DNA from 3 places in the Mucilaginibacter sp. McL0603 genome. Region 3 is predicted to be linked to each of the others. Evidence: riboswitches for the same ligand, from Rfam matches in the RefSeq annotation. Region 3 holds a riboswitch; each other region holds the start of a gene.
What was found. A riboswitch is a leader RNA that binds a small molecule or an ion and turns the genes downstream of it on or off. The one in region 3 is predicted to bind cobalamin.

Region 1 (4,823 bases), 950 kb from region 3:
TCATGATTCGGACAATATGCCCCCCGTGAAAACTAATGCCGGGCAAATACGATATCATTTAAATAAAACAATGAGGTTAGATCCATTATATTTGCTAACGGACTTTAATCTTTGTTATGTACCTAGAAGTATATGTGTTTAATGCGCCTATTGTGACTGAAGAACAAATTTACGATGAGGCGACTCTACCTGACTTCCCTGATCTTGATATTTTAAAGAAAAAAGTAGAAGAACAAGTTCCCGGCATTAAATGGTTAGATGCAAAAACTGGGCAGATTTATACTTCAGGCCACCAGGGACAGTTGTTATTTGACAATAACAGGAAAGCTATTTATTTCAGAATAACAGGCGGCGATGACCCAATAAAACTAGTTTTGAAATTGTGTGAGGTTAATGGCTGGACATCCTACACACCTGAGAACGGGCATTTTCTCGAGAAAAATTTAGACAGTGTGGAATACTGGCGGGAATACTGCACTTATCAAAGTACCATTTACAATTTATTTTATAAGAAAAAAGGCTAGAGATTAGCCTGATTAACCTTCCCGATCCATTGACTTGCATAATTCGGGGATTGCTTCGTTCCTCGCAAAGACGCGTTAAAGAAATTGTCCGCAAGTGTTTCATGGCACAGTTACTCCGTTACGGACGGACAAAACAACCCTTCGTCAACCCTATGTAAACAAGCGCTTACCTCCAAATCAAAACGCCATTCCTGCCGTATATTTGTTATAATCAGTGAAAAGTCAAACACTAATTCACTCAATCAATAACGGCGAAGCCTTCTTGAGTGCCTTAAAAAAACAAATCACTAACGAAAAATTCAATAATTAAAATTCATGGAATACAATAAATTAACGCCCGAAGAAGAACGGGTAATACTATACAAAGGGACTGAAAGACCATTTACCGGATCTTTATTAGATAATCATGCACATGGCTTATACGTGTGTAAAAGATGCGATACACCTTTATATACTTCAGAAACCAAATTTGAATCACATTGCGGCTGGCCAAGTTTTGATGATGAGATACCGGGTGCAGTAAAACGTGTTCCGGATGCGGACGGACACCGTGTAGAAATAGTATGTGCCAATTGCGGTGCGCACCTCGGTCACGTTTTTGAAGGAGAATACATGACTCCCAAAAATACCAGGCACTGTGTAAACTCAGTTTCGCTGAAGTTTGTGCCTTTGGAAGATTAAGTTAAGTAGTTGATTAGGTTGACTGAGTTAATCAAGTTGTTTTTTTAGCAACTATTTAACTCAATCAACCTAATCTAACTTAATCAACCATTCAATTTTATTTCGCTTCCTTTTCAAACACATTCATCCACACCAGTGCAGATAATATCCCCCCAACAATCGGTGCAACTATGAAAAGCCATAGCTGATCCAATGCTTTACCACCGGCAAATATTGCAGGACCAAAGCTACGTGCCGGATTTACTGACGTGCCTGTAATTGGTATAGCAACCAAATGTATAAGTACCAGGGTAAGTCCGATAGCTAATCCAGCCATTGAGGAATTACCAAAGCGTGAGTTGGTACCGAAAATCACGAAGAGGAATAGAAAAGTAAGCACCGCTTCGGCCAGGAATGCTGATGCTGTGGAATAGCCTCCAAGATACCCGGGCCCCCATCCGTTTGCTCCAAGGCCCCATTCAGGAACAGCAGTAAATCCGGGACTGCCTTTCATAAGTGCATATAATATTGCTGATGCGATTGTAGCGCCAACAAGTTGGGCCACAATATATCCAACGGTATCTTTTCCGCTTATTTTGCCGGCTACCAGCATAGCTATGGTAATAGCAGGATTAATATGGCAGCCGGAAATTGGACCGATGGCATAAGCCATTGCAACAACAGCCAAGCCGAATGCAAGCGCAATACCTAACATACCAATGCCATTTGGGGCATCAGAAAGAATTTCAGCAGGGATTGTTTTTCCGTTGACAACCGCCGCACCGCAACCAAATAACACTAAGGCAAATGTTCCGATAAGTTCAGCTAAATACTTTTTCATAGTGGATGATTTTGAATGTTTATGAATGGCTTTTATTTTGTTAAAATGCTATCAGATATGAAATTACAAACAAAGTTTACTGGATTTTTTAAATGATTCTATTTTTCTTGCAGAATAGAAGTTGCACATTAAAATCTGAAACTTTAAATATGGTTGTTCATAACTAAACATGATGTTAAAAACTAAGACTAACATCGTAATATCATCATCCGCTATCTTTGGAAGTACAAGTTCTTTAACAAACGCTATCAAAGGTTGCCGGGTTAAAAGCCGGCATTAAAAGGGAACCATGTGTAAATCATGGGCTGACGTGCAACTGTGGATTTAGTTATGAGTTTTGAGTATTGAGTTATGAGTTTTTCATCATAATCGGATACTTACTACTCAGAAATAGTGGGGTTTTATTAATTAAGTTATGTGTATTTCTACTCAAAACTTACAACTTACCACTCGAAACTAAAAAAGCCAGACACCTGCCAGGATAGCTTGTCAAAACTTTCACGAATAAGGTTTTGGCGAAAGCCCTGTCTCCAGTACTTCCATAAGTACCCGGTTCATTGTCTTTTGTCGACTCCTAAAAAATAAAACGACGAGGCATGAAACAGGAAAACGAAGTATTACTCCGGGAGAACAAGGATCGGTTTGTGATCCTCCCCATCAATTATCCCCGCATCTGGGAAATGTACAAAAAACACGAGGCCAGTTTCTGGACTGCCGAAGAGATCGATCTGTCTGACGACCTGAAACATTGGGAAAATCTGAACGATGGGGAAAGGCATTTTATATCGCACATACTGGCTTTTTTTGCCGCAAGCGATGGTATTGTGAATGAGAACCTAGCAGTAAATTTTATGAGTGAGGTGCAGGTTCCGGAGGCAAGATGTTTCTATGGTTTCCAGATCATGATGGAGAATATTCACTCTGAAACTTATGCTTTACTGATCGATACTTATGTAAAAGATCCGGCTGAAAAAGATCGCTTATTCCATGCTGTTGATACCGTGCCTGCCGTACAGAAAAAAGCAGAATGGGCGCTCAAGTGGATTAATAATGGAACATTTGCACAACGTTTGGTTGCCTTTGCAGCGGTTGAGGGTATTTTCTTTTCGGGTAGTTTTTGCTCTATTTTCTGGCTTAAAAAACGTGGTCTGATGCCGGGTTTAACATTTAGTAATGAATTGATCTCGCGTGATGAAGGTATGCACTGCGAATTTGCATGTCTGCTGTACGGTATGCTGAGCGAGAAACTATCTAAGGAAGAAGCCACAAAGATCATTACCGACGCAGTAGAAATAGAAAAAGAATTTGTGACCGATGCCTTGCCTGTCAACCTAATCGGAATGAATGCGAAACTAATGAGCCAGTATATTGAATTCGTGGCCGATAGATGGCTGGTAGAATTAGGCTATGACCGGGTGTATAATACCACCAATCCATTTGATTTTATGGAGATGATATCCCTGCAGGGAAAAACTAACTTTTTCGAAAAACGCGTAGGCGATTATCAGAAAAGCGGAATCTTAAATACAGCTACTGAAACCAAATCATTCACCCTCGATGAGGACTTTTAACTAATCACTAATCTCTGTTCACTAATCACTATCCCCCATGTTCGTAATAAAAAGAGACGGTAAAAAAGAAACTGTAAAGTTTGATAAAATAACAGCACGCATCGAGAAGCTGTGCTATGGTTTAAACCCAGCATTAGTTGATCCGATTGATGTTGCCAAAAAGGTGATCGAGGGTTTATATGATGGAGTAACCACTTCTGAACTGGATAACCTGGCAGCAGAAACAGCGGCTTCGTTAACCACAAAACATCCGGATTATGCCTTGCTGGCATCTAGAATCGCAGTATCTAACTTACATAAAAACACCATTAAATCATTTTCGGAAACCATGCGCAGGCTGCATGATTATATTGATCTAAAAGCCGGTAAAAGGGCATCACTGATAGCAGATGATGTTTGGCAGGTAATTAGAGAAAATGCTGAGTTACTGGATAGCACTATTATTTACGACCGTGATTTTGGCTTTGATTACTTCGGATTTAAAACATTAGAAAAATCATATTTGCTGAAAATTGATGGTCAGATAGCTGAACGGCCGCAGCATTTATTTATGAGGGTATCGGTAGGTATCCATAAAGGTGATATCGATAGCGTCATCAAAACCTACAACCTCATGAGCGAGCGTTGGTTCACGCATGCTACACCTACATTATTTAATGCGGGCACACCGAAACCTCAAATGTCATCCTGCTTTTTGTTAACGATGAAGGATGATAGCATCGACGGTATTTATGACACGCTAAAACAAACTGCCAAAATATCACAAAGCGCAGGTGGGATAGGTTTAAGTATTCATAATGTGAGGGCTACAGGTTCCTATATCAGTGGTACCAATGGCACCAGTAACGGTATTATCCCGATGCTGAAGGTATTTAATGATACTGCGCGTTATGTAGACCAGGGCGGCGGTAAGCGCAAAGGAGCATTCGCCATTTATTTAGAGCCATGGCATGCGGATATTTTTGATTTTTTAGATCTGCGTAAGAATCATGGTAAAGAAGAAATGCGTGCCCGTGATTTATTCTACGCACTTTGGGTATCCGACCTGTTTATGCAGCGGGTAGAGGCTAATGAGGAATGGAGCTTATTTTGCCCGCACGAGGCACCAGGATTGGCTGATTGCTGGGGAGCTGAGTTTGAAGCTTTATATACCAGATATGAAAGTGAAGGCCGTGCCCGTAAAACTGTAAAAGCGCAGGATCTGTGGTTTGCTGTACTGGATGCACA
Region 2 (4,823 bases), 230 kb from region 3:
TAAACGATACGGTATCCATTACAGCTACATTGCCATCATAAAGAGAAACGTAAGCAAATCCATTAGAAAATGCAATATCGCGTGGTTCTCTTGAAGAAAGATCACTGTTTTGGAAAAGGACTTTTTTGATGGATTTTGCTGTTTTGCTATCTACCACCTCTACCGTTCCGGATTTATCTACCACGATATACATTTTTGAACCATATATCTTTAAATCATTAGCCGTATTACCTAATCCTCTGCCATTGGCTGTAGTAAATATATCCGGCGTCAAGGTTTTAGTAGTATAATCATAATAAGTTAATGCGCTGTTAGGGCTACCTAAATTACCCTGATCCAGTATGTAAACTCCTGCTCTTTGTGCCGTCGGGGTATCAGGGGTTACTCTTTTGTCTTTGTGGCACGACGCCAGCGTTATTGCAAGTGCAATTGAGACAAATAGATAGTTAGGTTTAAATGTTTTCATGTTTTTATATATTGATTAAATGGTTATTTGAAATGTGAATCTGTAAGACCGGCCCGGCATTGGGTAGTTACTGATAATAACATAACTTTTATTAAAAATGTTATTTATCTCTGTCGATGCCATTACAGGAAATGAACTGATATGGAATTTATAAACAAGGGATGCATCGCTTACACTATATCCGGGTATGTAGTATTCAGGAGTATTATTACTGTTTTCATATCTTGATGATGAAACTACCTGGTTATAATATATCCCAAATTGATTATGAGAGAGACCGGCATTTAGAGCCAGGGTGTTTTTGGGTGTATAAGGAATCTGTTCCAGGTAATACAGGTCGGTTGGGTCAGTAACATCCAATGCTTGCTGGAAAGTATAATTGGCTGCGAAAGTGGCTTTCCAGCCGTAAAAAGGATTAAATTGAGTTTTAAAAACAGCATCCAGGCCCTTAATCTCAACTTTCCCCAGATTTACAACCGAAGGTGTTTCGGGTGAACGGGTTGGAATGTAAGTTATTTTATCTTTGACATTATTATAATAGGCATCAACACTAAGCGTGATGTAGTCCATAAAACCACTCATATTCCTGGTATATACTGCTCCTAAATTATATTGATCTGCCTGTTCGGGTTTGAGTGGCCTTGGCTGAATTGCATAATAATACTGCTCTGAAAAAGTCGGATTGCGGAAGGTGCTTTTATAATAGGCCCTCAGTTGAATGTCTTGATTACCAAATGGTAAAAAAGTAGCAATTAAGGCTGGCGTATAGGCTGATTTGGAAGCGGCAGCAGTGCCCGTTCTAACCTGGTCCGTTATATACGTATTTAATAAATTTCCTTGTAAGCGCCAGTTACCCAAATACAAATCAGTGGCAAGCACATTAAACAGGCTTAACCTTGTCGGGAAATCGTATTTATATACATCTGATTGTAGTCCACTAATGTCCAGATCTGATGAATAAGAAATTTTCCATGCCGGAAGAATGTTATAGGCAATTGCAGCTGATTGGTAAAACTCGCGTTGCGAGTAATGTTCATCCGTGATACCTGTGGTATTGTAAACCCCTGTTTCAATAAAGTGAACAAAGCTTTGTGATACTTTAGTGTTAATTAGCACTTGTAAACTATTGTGAGCAATGTGCTGATATCCGGATTGTATAAAATAATCTGTATTATATAATCGCTGATTAGTCGGTGCTGCATAAAAAACAACAGGGCCGGGAAGCCCTCTATCCGAATTATAGTAGTTAAATTGGAGATTAAACTTATTACTGTCTGATTTTATCCAATATAATTCACCATCTGCCTGTTGCGCATGGATATCTCCATTTTGCCGGGTGGCAAGAGTATCAGATCCATCATTATTTTGTTTGTATTTATAGCGACCGTTCGCACCTTCAACAGAACCATTTACCACAAACGACCAATAATTATTGATGCGCTGCTGCCATTGTAAATAAGGATTGATCAACCCGAAAGAACCACCCTTTACTCCAAGCAATATTCTATAAGGATCTGCAGCCCTTAATTGCGGTAAGACTGTTTTAATAGAAAGTATACTCGCCCATGCATAGGCACGTGCTGTTTGGCAGATATCCGATGGTTGCGCATTGTACAATGTGATTTGCTGAATATTATTCAGGTTGAATTTGCTTAGGTCTATTTGCCCGTTCTGTGCATCATTCAATTGCACACCATTATATAACACTGCTGTATTATCTGCCCCTAAACTGCGCACAGAAACTGTTTTTAATCCCCCTATGCCTCCATAATCTATTATGTTAACTCCCGCAAAATCCCTGATGGCATCAGCGACGTTAAATGCGCTGTATTTGTTAAAATCGTTAGCAGTTATTTGTTGTGCAGGGGCAATTGAATTTATTTTAGGTGCAGTAACAGATGAAACATTAACCTCTTTTAGCTTTTTAGCGGTATCGGTTTGAGCAAATGATACAGATGGGAAAACAAGCGAAAAGCACAGTAGTCCGACCGATAACAGCGGAATAATTTTCAAAATATTTACTTTTCCTTGCATGTTTGTGAGCTAACATCACAGCATACGGAAAGAAAGTTTGGAATGGAAACAATGATGGACGAGTTTCACATTCAAGCTTCAATCCCCGAAAGCTATGAATAATTCTATGCTCTGGCAGGTCTTCTGACTTACTCCCCTTTTGCCCTGCCTTCCCGTTCTGAATAATCAGGACAGTGGCCATGAATGGGCAATGGTTATGGAGCTTACAGCTGCGGGACAGTTCAGGATTATACACCTGATTCCCTTTTAATCTCCCGATATTATCGGAAAAACCTAAAGCGTTGCAAATGTAGCTTATGGTTTCGTTATTTTCAAATGTTAGTTGATTGAGTTGACTAAGTTGGATTTGGTTGATTAAGTTTTAAAATCAGCCTGACTAAACCATTCAACTTAATCAACCACTTAACTCAATCAACTATTCTCTATATTTATCAGCATGAAGCTATTTTTTACTAACCTTTTACTCATTTTAAGTTTATCTGCCATGGCCCAACAGCCTGATACTGTTTTCCTGAAAAACATGATTGACTCACATCCTGAATTATTTGAACATATATTGCATCATCCCACTCACAACGAGGTGCAAATATTATACACCCAAATTGACAGGGATGAAAACAATGTTCCACATTTCAAATCATATAGCTATCGACTTAATGCTAACCACTACTTCTACCCTGCCAGCACTGTAAAATTGCCTACGGCTATATTCGGCCTTGAAAAACTGAATGAGTTAAATATTAAAGGATTTGACACCAAGTCCACAATGATTACTGACAGTGCTTTTGCCGGGCAGACGAAAGTGACCAAAGACTCAACCTCAAAAAGCGGTTTGCCCAGTATAGACAACTATATCAAAAAGATACTCCTTGTAAGCGATAATGATGCTTATAACCGCCTTTATGAATTTGTAGGGCGGGAAGAGATCAATAATAAGCTAAAGAAATATGGCCTGAACGGTACCCGTATTATCGCCCGTTTGGCTATTGGTGATAAGGGCGAAAGCACTCGTCATACCAACCCGGTAAATTTTTATAATGGGGAAAAACTGGTTTATAGCAAGCCTGCGCTGTATGATTCCAGGGATTATCCTATGCACCTGGAGAATATGTTGCAAGGCAAAGGTTATTTGGATAAGAACGATAAGTTAGTAATGGAACCCTTTGACTTTTCACAAAATAACATTTACCCGCTTGTTGATCAGCAATCGATTTTGAGAGGACTATTGTTCCCTGAAGTTTATCCGGAGAATGATCGATTTAATCTGACAGATGATCAATATAAATTCATCTATAAGTACATGAGCATGTGGCCTACGGAAAGTAAGCATCCAACTTACAGTCCGCCGGAATATTTTCCTGCCTACTGCAAGTGGTTGTTTTATGGTGGGGATAGTTTGGCGGTGATTAACCCCAATATCAGGATATTTAATAAGATAGGCGATTCGTACGGGTATGATATTGACAATGCTTATATCGTCGACTTTAAAAACAAGGTCGAGTTTATTATTTCTGCAGTGGTGCAATCTAATGAAGATGGTATTTACAACGATAATAAATACGAATACAAAACTGTTTGTCTGCCTTTTATGAAGAATTTGGGGCAGGTGATTTATAAATACGAATTACAACGGGAAAGAAAATATAAACCTGATCTGAAAAAGTTTAAGTTTAGTTATTGATGCCCGATTTTAAGTATAATCCTTTCTAAATGGGAACTCTTACTGATGAGCGAAAAGTCAAAATTAGCAGAAGTAGCTAGAGTGTTTTTAAAGCTGGGGTTTATCGGTTTCGGAGGCCCGGCCGTGCACATCGCTATAATGGAAGAGGAAATAGTGAGGAAACGGCAATGGCTATCACATGAGCACTTCCTCGATCTTATCGGTGCCACTAATCTAATACCCGGCCCAAATTCTACTGAAATGGCATTACATTGCGGACACGAAAGAGCCGGATGGAAAGGGTTACTGGTTGCCGGTGCATGTTTTATTTTGCCAGCAGTAATTATCACCGGCTTGCTTGCCTGGGCGTATCAACGATATGGCACTCTCCCTCAGGTAGCGCCTTTTATCTATGGTATCAAGCCGGCCATCATCGGAGTTGTCATATCGCTGATGATCACATTAGGTAAAAAGGCATTAAAGAATATTGAGTTAGGGCTTATTGGTGTTATATGTGTAATATTGGCACTATATGGAGTAAATGAAATCTATATATTGTTCGGTGCCGGTTTTCTTGGTATCTTGATTTATTTAGCCAAAAACAAAGCCGCATCGATTAATTTCATATTGCCACTTTCACTTTTGCTTTCAGAAGATATAAAG
Region 3 (4,823 bases):
GCTTCAATGGTATCACCGCCTTTAATTAATATCCCGTTTTTTGCTGCCCTGCCAAGTCCGACCATTACCGCAGTAGGAGTGGCCAGGCCCATTGCGCAGGGACATGAGATAACCAATACCGCAATGGCATTCATAAGCGCATGTTGTAATCCGGCATGACCCACATAATAAGTCAAAGTAAAAGTGATCACGGCGATCAATATGACAGCAGGCACAAATATGGCCGCTACCTGGTCGCCTAATTTTTGGACCGGTGGTTTGGCAGCTTGTGCTTTTTTCATCAGTTCGATAATTTGTGCAAGCACGGTATTGCTTCCTACCTTGGTAGCGATCATGGTAATATTGCCATGTTCCACAATTGTTCCGCCAATCAATTGATCATATTTCTTTTTTTCAACCGGAATACTTTCACCCGTGAGCATGGATTCATTAATTGAGGCATCCCCGGATAGCACTTCACCATCTACAGGAACCTTATCACCGGTATTGACTAACAATGTATCACCCGGACGCACTTCGCGGGCACTGATCACTTCAATTTCACCATCTACAATACGGTTGGCATTTACCTGCTGAAATTTTATTAAGTCTTTTACTGCAGAGGTAGTTTGCGTTACTGATCGTTTTTCAAATAGATTACCCAGTAATACCAGTGTGATGATAGTGGCACTGGTTTCGTAGAATTGATATTGCATACCCAAGTGCTGTATCGTGCCTATAAGGCTATAAATAAAGGCTGAGGATGAGCCGATAAAGATCAGCACATCCATATTCGGTACGCCGCCTTTAACCGAGTGCCATGCGCTTTTGCCAAAATGCATGCAGCCAACTATAAAAACCGGCAGGCAAAATAAAAGCTGAACAATCGGCTCATGCAAAAAATGCCAGGGCAATAACATACTTAACAAAAGTGGAACAGTGAATATAGTACAGAAGATGAGCTTATTTTCTATTTTCTCGTAGAACTTTTCATGCTGAAGCGAAGCATCTTCGGCTACTTTATAGCCTAATCCTTCAATACCCTTAATTGCATCTTGCACTTTAGCTTCATCATCGGCAGAGAACTTTACTTCCTCCGAAGCAAAATCGACAAGAATATCATGAAAGCCTTTTTTTTCTAATAATTTGTGGACAGAGATAGCGCAATTGTTGCAATGCATCCCGGTGACACTCAGTTCAATTAATTGCTCAGCCATACTTACAAATTTCGTCAATAATTGAGGAGTGATCTAAATTAAATAGTAAGTTGATTGTAATATTAAAAAAGTCCTTGACTTTAGAGAGTAAATTTTTACATTTGCACTCTCCAAAACGGTAGATGTAGCTCAGTTGGTTAGAGCATCGGTTTGTGGTACCGAGGGTCGTGGGTTCGAGCCCCATCATTTACCCTTCATGGGGCAAGACAATTTTTGTTGTTTTAGCCCCATTTTTTTGCCTTTTAATTTGTTATTAATCAGATAGATATTGGGCAGGTAATATTTACAGGCCTAAGGATAAACATAATTTTACGCTGATGTTCCAGAAGTTGCGACTTGACCTGGACACGCTTGAAAACAGACCGGCAACAAGAAGTTACTCACAACAGTCGCAGTTGGTTTACGCGTTTCCTGAAGCTGACGGAAATGGGCGAAGTGTCCAAATATCTGGATTCTGTGAGCCTGATGACCGATGATTTCGCCCGGGACTTGTAAGTAAGTAAAGGACTTTGTTCAGGTAAATTAAAATTCAAAACGACGTTTATTCACCGGTTCAAGTCGCTCAATATGCAGAGTTGGCAGATGTAATAAAGTATCTGGACTATAACTATCCTGTTCTGTTTTTAGATACTCTTTACCATCATGAATTCCTAGTACTACTTTAATTTTTTTACCATTTTCAGAAACGTAATATTGTTCGATATTACGCTTGATGTGTTGTATGACCAGAAAATCCGGTAACACCCATAAATATCCCAGATATTCCCCGGCCAGGCTCTCAATCATTTCATGGGGTTCTGATCCTGCCGTTCTTTTACCTATCCAGGTCACGTTTCTTTTTGTAGACATCTTATATGTAGATTATTGTTTTAAATTTTAATTACTTGCCCAATACATCGAACTGAATTCAACAGCAGCGCTATAACGGGAATGCTATGGAAGTATAAAAGACCATCATGTTCTCGTCCATGTGCCAGGAAGCTTGAGTTGAATAGATATTAAAACTTTGGGATATGACCAAATACAAGGATTACAGATGCCATAAACAGAGCGATTGGTACAAATACTCTTCTTGCTTGTACATTATCAAATTTTCCGAAAAGGAATACTGCTTTAAAAGCATCAACGTGGGTGTTTATTAGATTTTCCATTGTGATAGTTTTTTTAGTTTACGTTCACAATACGTTTTGCAATGCCTGTGCCAAAGAGCGTTTTTCATGCCAAAAGACACGTTAACCTTATTTATTCACCCCAGATGAAAATAAAAAGATGGAGAAATGGGGAATATCATCATCATGTTCCCCGGTTTTTACCTTTTTATACCTTTGACATCAGCGAAGGTCGCTGATTCACAATTGTCAAATCTATCTTATACCTGAAACTCATGATCTTGATAATCCCGACTATGGGCTAAATAGACATATCTGTTATTTATTTAGTGGTGATGGTGCCCATTTTGGCAAATTCCACATCGGCCGAAATAAGATTCTTGTTCTTAGTAATAAAAATTTTACGCCATCTGCATGAGAATTGTATACCTTTGCCTCGCTTTTGGTTCCTGAACTTTTGTTCGGGATTAAAAGGGAATCAGGTGTAAATCCTGAACAGACCCGCTGCTGTAAGCTCCAAAACCAAAGCCCATTCTTATTGTCACTGTCCGCTAACTAGCGGATGGGAAGACAGGGCCGAGGGGAGTAAGTCAGAAGACCTGCCATTGCACATAATTATTCATAGCTTTCGGGGATTGAAGCTGGAATGTAAATACCGCACGCGTATTTTCATTTTTTGTGTCCTTCATTCTGTTTGCTGTGGCTTTAACCACAACACGCAATGGCATCACCTTTACTAAGCAGGGTATTAAATCCCTTTAGTAACATTTCTTTTATAACAGCGCTTGTTTTAACTGGCTGTTCCCTGTTGTGCTGCTTTCCGGCTACTGCGCAGGTGAAAGACAGTATACACCAACAACAGGATACATCGCGACAGCTAAAGGGGGTACAGGTAACCACTTCACGGGCTTATATCCAGGCAACATCACCAGTTCCGGTGCAAGTGCTTAGAGGCGCTCAATTGGAACAGATCAACAGTCTCTCTGTTGCTGATGCTATACGTTATTTCTCGGGTGTTCAGTTAAAAGACTATGGCGGCGTTGGGGGACTTAAAACCATCAACGTACGTAGCCTGGGCACCAACCATACGGCCGTATTTTATGATGGCGTGGAGTTTGGCAATTCGCAGAACGGGCAGGTCGACCTGGGCAAATTTTCACTTGATAATATTGAAGAGATAGCCTTATACGATGGTCAGCAAAACAGCATTTTTCAGCCGGCCAAAGGCTTTGCACCCGCAAGTGCATTGTACCTGACTGCTAAAAGGCCGAAATTTACTGACAGTGCTAATTTCGTCGGTAAAGTAAGTCTTAAAGCGGGCTCCTTTGGTCTGATCAATCCGTCCATTAACGCCGCTTATAAATTCGGCAGCAATGCTTATGCTACGGTCAGTTCCGAGCTGATACATGCCAATGGCCGGTATAAATTCACCACATTTGACGGCGGCGACACCACAGCAGTACGTCACAATGGAGATATCGATGCGCAGCGAATTGAAGGAGCTGTGTCGGTAACTTCAAAAGATTCCGCCACCTGGAAAATCAGAGGGTATCTTTACCATTCGGACCGTGGCCTGCCTGCAGCGGTGGTCAATCATAACTTTGATTCGGATCAGCGCCAATGGGATAAAGACATTTTTGTACAGTCTTCTTACCAAACCAACCCGTCAAACAGGGATAGCTGGATCATCAATGCTAAATATTCCGATGACTATACCCGCTATTTTGACCCGGACATCACCACGACCCGCGGATTACTTGACGACAAATACATCGAAAAAGAGCTCTATTTTTCTGTTGCTAACCGTTACCGGATAACGAAACAATTGTCATTTGATATCTCAGCAGACTATCAGCGTAATCAGCTGGATGCTACCCAGAATGATACGGTACAATATCGCTTTGTCAGCCCTGTGCGCAACCAGTTACTGCTGGCAGCGGCCGGCGAATTGAAATTGCAGCATTTAGATATCCAGGCTGATCTGCTGGCTACTTATGTGAATGATACAGTTGACACGCTTACCGCAGCAGGGCGAAAAACGGAGTATACGCCCGCTTTCCTTTTTTCCTGGCAGCCTTTTGAAAACCCTGATTTCCATGTGCGCGGCTTTTACAAAAATACTTTCCGCTTGCCGACCTTCAATGATCTTTATTTTACCTTCATTGGTAATTCTTTCCTGAAACCGGAGTTTGCCAGGCAATCTGATATTGGTATCACTTATACCAAAAACTGGCAGCAACAAGCCTTGCTTGATTTTTTTCTTCAGGCCGACGGCTATTATAACCAGGTGCGCGACAAGATTGTGGCAATACCCGGCCAAAACCTGGCCCGGTGGACAATGTACAATATAGGCGAAGTGCATACAACCGGACTTGATATTGATGCATCAGCCACCTGGGCTTTACCGGCAAATATCAGGCTCAGCACAGGCATTACTTATACTTATCAGAACGGCATTGATGTTACCAGCGGTGGGGATAGTTATGGACAAGAAATTCCTTACACGCCGAAAAACAGC

Region 1: it holds a riboswitch for cobalamin, as region 3 does, so the genes downstream of both, ACPPVU_RS21440 (ribonucleoside-diphosphate reductase small subunit) here and ACPPVU_RS17090 (TonB-dependent receptor plug domain-containing protein) in region 3, are expected to answer to the same signal.
Region 2: it holds a riboswitch for cobalamin, as region 3 does, so the genes downstream of both, ACPPVU_RS16065 (TonB-dependent receptor plug domain-containing protein) here and ACPPVU_RS17090 (TonB-dependent receptor plug domain-containing protein) in region 3, are expected to answer to the same signal.

What each region holds. Positions count from the first base shown of each region.
Region 1 covers NZ_CP188251.1:4,681,862-4,686,684, reverse strand. Annotated here, with positions in the region: gene ACPPVU_RS21455 (hypothetical protein) at 117-524, shown strand; gene ACPPVU_RS21450 (methionine-R-sulfoxide reductase) at 840-1,205, shown strand; gene aqpZ (aquaporin Z) at 1,303-2,052, opposite strand; cobalamin riboswitch at 2,260-2,520, shown strand; gene ACPPVU_RS21440 (ribonucleoside-diphosphate reductase small subunit) at 2,622-3,596, shown strand; gene ACPPVU_RS21435 (ribonucleoside-diphosphate reductase subunit alpha) at 3,634-4,823, shown strand, end outside.
Region 2 covers NZ_CP188251.1:3,500,592-3,505,414, reverse strand. Annotated here, with positions in the region: gene ACPPVU_RS16070 (DUF5074 domain-containing protein) at 1-466, opposite strand, end outside; gene ACPPVU_RS16065 (TonB-dependent receptor plug domain-containing protein) at 482-2,500, opposite strand; cobalamin riboswitch at 2,597-2,793, opposite strand; gene ACPPVU_RS16060 (serine hydrolase) at 2,937-4,181, shown strand; gene chrA (chromate efflux transporter) at 4,227-4,823, shown strand, end outside.
Region 3 covers NZ_CP188251.1:3,729,371-3,734,193, reverse strand. Annotated here, with positions in the region: gene ACPPVU_RS17110 (heavy metal translocating P-type ATPase) at 1-1,196, opposite strand, end outside; tRNA gene ACPPVU_RS17105 (tRNA-His) at 1,315-1,388, shown strand; gene ACPPVU_RS17100 (DUF3892 domain-containing protein) at 1,719-2,045, opposite strand; gene ACPPVU_RS17095 (hypothetical protein) at 2,195-2,347, opposite strand; cobalamin riboswitch at 2,732-2,926, shown strand; gene ACPPVU_RS17090 (TonB-dependent receptor plug domain-containing protein) at 3,027-4,823, shown strand, end outside.